2 regions of the Burkholderia multivorans ATCC BAA-247 genome follow, and region 1 is predicted to be linked to the other one. Evidence: riboswitches for the same ligand, from Rfam matches in the RefSeq annotation. Region 1 holds a riboswitch; the other holds the start of a gene.
The links. Region 1 has a riboswitch for cobalamin ahead of NP80_RS21080 (HoxN/HupN/NixA family nickel/cobalt transporter). Riboswitches for the same ligand answer to the same signal wherever they lie in the genome.
Positions count from the first base shown of each region.

Region 2: linked by a shared signal. The riboswitch ahead of NP80_RS08575 (TonB-dependent receptor domain-containing protein) and the one ahead of NP80_RS21080 (HoxN/HupN/NixA family nickel/cobalt transporter) in region 1 are both predicted to bind cobalamin.

Region 1 covers NZ_CP009832.1:1,881,066-1,884,470, reverse strand. Annotated here, with positions in the region: gene cobW (cobalamin biosynthesis protein CobW) at 1-831, opposite strand, end outside; gene NP80_RS21080 (HoxN/HupN/NixA family nickel/cobalt transporter) at 857-1,915, opposite strand; cobalamin riboswitch at 2,088-2,346, opposite strand; cobalamin riboswitch at 2,408-2,641, shown strand; gene cobA (uroporphyrinogen-III C-methyltransferase) at 2,815-3,405, shown strand, end outside.
Region 2 covers NZ_CP009831.1:1,422,289-1,425,693, forward strand. Annotated here, with positions in the region: gene NP80_RS08555 (class I SAM-dependent methyltransferase) at 1-184, shown strand, start outside; gene NP80_RS08560 (hypothetical protein) at 207-506, opposite strand; gene NP80_RS08565 (hypothetical protein) at 439-708, shown strand; cobalamin riboswitch at 728-921, shown strand; gene NP80_RS08575 (TonB-dependent receptor domain-containing protein) at 1,204-3,132, shown strand; partial or broken gene NP80_RS30720 (3-hydroxybutyrate oligomer hydrolase family protein) at 3,183-3,323, shown strand; gene NP80_RS08580 (copper-binding protein) at 3,399-3,405, opposite strand, start outside.

The sequences.
Region 1 (3,405 bases):
GCTCACGACGACCGAATCGAAATCGTCGTGATGATGGTCGTGCTCTTCGTCGTCGGCCGAGCCTACGCCGGTCGCACCTACGCCGGTCGCACCGTGATGGTCGTGACGCAAATGGATCGTGTCTTCGGACGCCGATTCGAGCCCGATCAGCATCGCGAGATCGAGCTCGCCGCGCGTCGCGCGCACGATCTTCACCTGCGGCGGGATCTCGTCGCGGATCGCGGCTTCGATTTGCGCGAACTGCGCGTCGTCGACGAGCTCGGCCTTGTTCACGATCACGAGATCGGCCGCCGACAGCTGATCGGCGAACAGCTCGTGCAACGGCGATTCGTGATCGAGGTTCGGATCCGCGCGCCGCTGCGCGTCGACGGCCTGCGGGTTTTCCGCGAACTGGCCGCTCGCGGCCGCGGGCCCGTCGACGACGGTCACGACCGCATCGACCGTAAACGCATGGCGAATCGTCGGCCAGTTGAACGCCTGCACGAGCGGTTTCGGCAGCGCGAGGCCCGAGGTTTCGATCAGCACGTGATCGATGTCCGCGCGCCGTTCGAGGAGCGCTTCCATCACCGGATAGAACTCCTCCTGCACGGTGCAGCAGAGGCAGCCGTTCGCGAGCTCGTAGAGCTGCCCGGACGTCTCGCCGGCCGCGTCGTCGCAACCGATGCCGCAGCCCTTCAGGATTTCGCCGTCGATGCCGAGTTCGCCGAACTCGTTGACGATGACCGCGATGCGGCGGCCGTTCGCCTGCTGCAGGATGTGGCGCATCAGCGTGGTCTTGCCGCTGCCGAGAAAGCCCGTGACGATCGTGACGGGCAGCTTGCGTAGGGTCATGGTAGGTCCTCGGTCGAAAAAGGCATCACGCGGAGATCGTCACGTCGATCTCGTCGTAGCGTTTGAAGCGGTAGATCGCGGCCGACACGGCCCAGCACGCGACGAACAGGCCGATCACGACGTAGCCGAGCATGCCGAAATGCGACGCGACCATCGTCGCGAAATCCCAGACCGGCCCCTGCAGCGACAGCTTGTCCGCGAGCAGCGCGAGCACCTCGATGCCGCCGATCAGCGCGGCGACCAGCACCGACACGAGCGTGATCGTCATGTTGTAGTAGATCTTGCGGATCGGCCGCACGTACGCCCAGCGATACGCGCCCATCATGAGGATGCCGTCGGTCGTGTCGACGAGCGTCATGCCGGCGGTGAACAACACCGGCAGCGCCATCACCGACCAGAACGACAGCCCGCCCTGCACCTGCGTCGCGGAGATGCCGAACAGCGCGATCTCGGTCGCGGTATCGAAGCCGAAGCCGAACAGGAAGCCGACCGGGTACAGGTGCCAGCTGCGCGATACGAGCCGGAACAGCGGCCGGAACAGGCGCGCGAGCACGCCGCGCTGGTTCAGCAGCATGTCGAGATCGGCGTCGACGATCGCGTCGCCGCGCCGTGCCGCGCGAAACGTCCGGTACACGGAGATCAGGATCAGCAGGTTCGCGGCCGCGAGCACGAGCAGGAAGAACGCGGACACGCTCGTGCTGATCACGCCGCCCCACGTCTTCATGCTCTCGAAGCGCGCGAGCGACGCGGCGGTCAGCGCAACCGCGACCGACATCACGATCACGACCGTCGAGTGCCCGAGCGAGAAGAACAGCCCCGCGCCGAGCGGGCTGCGCCCTTCCTGCATGAGCTTGCGCGTGACGTTGTCGATGGCGGCGATATGGTCCGCGTCGACGGCGTGACGCAGCCCGAAGACATACGCGAGCAGCGCGGTGCCGAGCAGCACCGGCTGCCCGCGAAACGCGATGAACGCCCAGATCCACGCGCCGACGTTGAACGCGACGAGCAGCGAATAGATGGCGACAATCTTGCCGCGCAGCCCCGACGGGCTGTCGTTGAACAGACGTAAGAAAGAATCGAGCATGGTGCTCCGCGATGAACGGTCGACATGTGAATGCCAACACGGTCCGCACCGTGCCTGCCGGCGCCGCTTGCCTGCCGGTTCGCACCGCGCGTGCGGCCTGACGACGGGAAATCGGAAACGCTCGGGCGTCGGGCGCGCTGCGGCCGTGGACGATGCGCCGCCTCCCCGCGGCGCTGTACCCCTCGTCTCGGCCGGTATCCGGGCTGACGAACACGCCGCTTCGCCTTCCCGGAAGCGCGAGGCATCCAGTGGCGTCGTCCGCACGCGCGTGGCATGCGGCGAAGCGGCGCTGCATCGCGGAGCGATGCGTTCGCTTACCGTTGCGGGGGCAGCACAGGTTGGCTCGACTGCGGGGCAGCCGCACTCCCTGTTTCCCGTTTAACTGCGCGTGCAGGAACGCACGCGCGAGCACCGAAACGCGTGCGAGTGTAGGCTCCGGCGCCCGGCCGCGTCAAGGCGAACGGCGGCCGCGATCGCGCGCGAGGCCTGTGCTATCGTATGCGCCGCGTTCGGTGCTCGCATGCGCAATCCGCGCATGCAGTTAAACGGGAAACAGGAGGCGGAGCATCGCCCGGCCTGTGCTGTCCCCGCAACGGTACGCCGCCCGCGCGACGCGCCTTGCGCACGCGCCCATGCCGCCCACGATGCCACTGCCCCTCAGCGGGCGGGAAGGCTGCGGCCTGGCAAGCGGCCAGCCCGGATACCGGCCGACGCAAGGGGCGAGCGCCACGCTCGCCGAACGCCCGATCCGCGGGGGACGGAGAGTGTGCGCGTTGTCATCCGCCCGCTACGGGCGCTTCGTTTCGCTCCGTCATGTCACGCCATTTCGCAGGCCGTCCGCGCGCGGCCGTTTCGTCGCCCTGTCCCGTCTCGTCACGGCGCGCGCCGTGCTGCGCGCGATGAGCCGCGCATGGCTCGTCGGCGCCGGGCCCGGCGATGCCGACCTGCTGACGCTGAAGGCCGTTCGCGCGATCGCGGCCGCCGACGTGCTGCTCGTCGACGATCTCGTCAACCCCGACGTGCTGCGCCATGCGCGCGCGGACGCCCAGATCGAGCACGTCGGCAAGCGCGGCGGCCATGCGTCGACGCCGCAGGCCGAGATCGTCGCGACGATGCTCGCGCATCTGCGCGCGGGCCGCAGCGTCGCGCGGCTGAAAGGCGGCGATCCGTTCGTGTTCGGCCGCGGCGGCGAGGAGCTGATCGCGCTCGGTGCGGCAGGCTTCGCGGTCGAGGTCGTGAGCGGGATCACGGCCGGCATCGCGGCACCGGCCGCGCTCGGCATTCCGGTCACGCATCGCGGCGACGCGCAGGGCGTGATCTTCGTCACCGGTCACGGCGCGGGTGCCGAAGAGCCGGACTGGCGCGCGCTCGCCGCGACGCGCATGACGATCGTCGTCTACATGGGGATGCGCCGGCTCGATGCGATCGCCGCGGCGCTGCGCGACGGCGGCCTGCCCGGCGACACGCCGTGCGCGGCGATCGCGAACGCG
Region 2 (3,405 bases), on a different replicon from region 1:
GACGCCCGGCGTGCCGGCGATCGCGTACTGCCACGGCACGCCGCTGCGCAACGAACTCGAGGCGATCGGTCCCGACACGCTGGCAGACGCGACCACCGCATGCACGGAGACGATTGCCGAGCGGTTCGGTGCGGGGCCGGTGGACGGCAAGATCCAGGCGCACGTGTTCGGCGCGAGCCGCTGACGGCCGGCGCAGCCGGCGCGCACTACAGGATCAACGACGCAAGGATGCTGCACCACACCGCGATCGCGCCGCCGAGAAACACGCGCCGCGCGACCGCGATCTGCGTTTCGTCGTCCGCGCGCTTCATCGGCGACGTCGCGAAAAACGGCACGCTCCCGAGGCAGGCGAAGCCGGACAGCGCAAGCGCGATCACGACGTAGTCGCCGAACTGCCACGGCGTTTGCTCGTGCAGCCCCCAGTAGCCGAGGAACAGCATGCCCATCGAAAACATCGTCGCGGCGGCCGAACTGAGCGCGGTCACGGATCCTGTCGGAAATTGCATGGGCATCCTCCTGCGCGCATCGCGCGCGCCGCGTCATTATCCGGGCGCGCAGCAGGGCAGCGCAACGGCGCTGCGCCTGTCGTCGAGTGCGTTCCGCGACGATTCGTCATACCAAACGGGTGGCACGGCGCGTCGCAAATGCGGACCCGATGCCAGCCGCGGCGCGTGGTTTTTTCGCGCCGGTGCGTGCATGAAAGATTGACGCGCGAAAGCCCTGCCCCTTACCCTTGCGCGCTGATGGTTCCCGCGAGACGGGATCAAATGGGAACGCAGTGACGGCGCACGCCGGAATCTGCGGCTGCCCCCGCAACTGTAAGCGGCGAGTCCGTGCCCTTCGCGCCACTGGGAAACCGGGAAGGCGGGCACCGGGCGGCGACCCGCGAGCCAGGAGACCAGCCATCGACCGAGGTCCAAGCAGCCGCAACGGGCGGGGTGTCCCGATGCGCAAGCGCCGCCGCCGGCGGTCGCCCGTTGCAAGGACGGCCCGACCTCAGGATCCGTCAGATGTCCACCGCTTCCGCATCCGTTTGCCCGCGCACGGCACGCACGCTGCCGTGCGCGCGCGTTCGCGCGCCTGCATGCAGCCGGTTCGGCGACACGAGCCGGCCTCGCCGGGCCACGCCACCGCCGCGCGACGGCGGCGCGCCCTGCGCCCACGTCGCCGCCACGCCCGCATCACGATAACGACTCACGCTTCATGAATCTCCGACATCTCCTTGCCACGACCACCGCCACCGCGTTCCTGTCGCCGCTCGCGCACGCCGCCGGCGACGGCGCGGCGCAGCAGCCGGCGCAGCCGTCGAACGACGCCGCGCTGCCGGCCATCACCGTTACCGACACGCGCCATCTGCCCGAATCGTTCGATCGCCGCTATGCGAGCACGCAGGTGCTCACGCGCGACGATCTCGACCGCCTGTCGCCGAGCGATCCGAGCATCACGCAGGCGCTCGCGACGCTGCCGGGCATCACGGTCTCGCAGAACGGCGGGCCGGGCTCCACCGCGTCGGTCAGCATCCGCGGCTCGTCGGCGAACCAGGTCGCGGTGTTCGTCGACGGCATCCGGATCGGCTCGCCGACCACCGGCATCGCGCCGTGGTCCGACCTGCCGACCGAGGCATTCGAACGCGTCGAGGTGATTTCCGGGCCGGCCGCCGCATCGTTCGGCGCGAACGCGATGGGCGGCGTCGTGCAGTTGTTCACGCGCCGAGCGTCGAACCAGCCGAACCGCACGACGGTGTCGTTCGGCGGCGGCTCGAACAAGACGTTCGACACGCAGCTGCGTACGTCCGGCACGGTGCCGTCGACCGGACCGCTGGCCGCGCTCGGCGGCCTCACCTACTCGCTCGGCCTGCACGATTACGCGACGGCCGGCATCGACGCGACGCGGCCGTTCGCATACGGTCACGAGGACGGCCGCAATCCGTACCATGCGCAGGACGTCGACGCGCGGCTCGGCTACGCGCGCGACAACTGGTCGGTCTCGACGTTCGCGCTCTATCACCGCTCCGATCTGTCGTACGACAATGCCGGCGGTGCGAACCGCGAGCTCGATCATCAGCTGACGACCGGCGTATCGCTCCACGTCGACATCACACCCGACACGCAGTTCGATCAGTCCTTCGGTTATGCGAACGATCGGCAGTTCTTCTATGCGGGCGATCGGACCATCGCGACCGACCGGATCGATTCGCAGCGAATCAGCACGTCGACGTCGCTGACGCATCAGACGCGCGGGCTCACGCTGCTCGGGCAGCCGCTGTCCGGCGAGACGAAGCTCGCGTACGACTTCACGCGCGAGCAGGCGTTCCTGCCGAATGACGTGGCGGGCGGCGTGCCGACGCGCAACGACTCCGCGTTCTCGCTGCATCAGTCGATCACGCTCGGCAAGGTCACGATGTTCATGGCGGGCCGTCACGAGATCATCGCCGGCCGCGCGGTCAACACCGGCAACGCGGCGCTCGCATGGGCGATCACGCCCGTCTACACCGCGCGCGTGTCGTACGGCAACGCGTTCCGGCTGCCAACCTTCAACGATCTGTACTACCCCGGCTACGGCAATCCGCGGCTCAGTCCGGAACGCAGCAATTCGGTCGAGGCGGCAGTCGACGCAAGCACGGCAATCGGTACGTTCACGGCCGCGCTCTACGACACGCGCGTTCACAACCTGATCGCATACGATCCCGTCACGTTCGGGCCGATCAATATCGGCCGCGCGCATATTCGCGGCATCGATCTGTCGTACAAGGGCACGCTCGGCCGCTCGACGCCCGTCAGCGTCGCGGTCGGCTTCCTGAATCCGCAGGACGTGACGAATCGGACATGGCTGAACCGCCGGCCGCGTCAGACCGTGAGCGTCAGCATCGATCACTCGTGGGACGAACTGCATCTGCATGCGCTGAGCACCGGCGCATCGCTGCTGTACGGCGGCACGACGTTCGACGATCCGGCCAACGCGACGTATCTGCCGTCGTATCTGAGCGTAAGCCTGCGTGCGTCGTACCGGATCAATTCGCATCTGACGGTGTCGGCGCTGCTGTCGAACCTGTTCGACCGGCAGTACATGACGGCGTACGGTTACAACACGGTCGGCCGCACCGCGTTCGGCAAGATCGCCTATACGTTCTGATCGGACCGGGCGCGCTTAGGGACGCTTCGCTGCGCGGCGTGGCTCGAGTCGGTCATCTCGTCGATTTTGATTTGCTGCATGCATCGATGTGCGGCTCGCAGGCGATCGCCGCGACCTCGGTCACGTATGCGAATGCGTCTACGCGCTCGCGCGTGACCGACAATCTCTGCAATTTCAGTTTCACGACTACACGCTGGCGGTGTTACGTAGCGTCGTGGCGCGCGCGGGCGGCCCCGCATCGCGTCGACGACGATCAGGCCATCGCCTCAACGC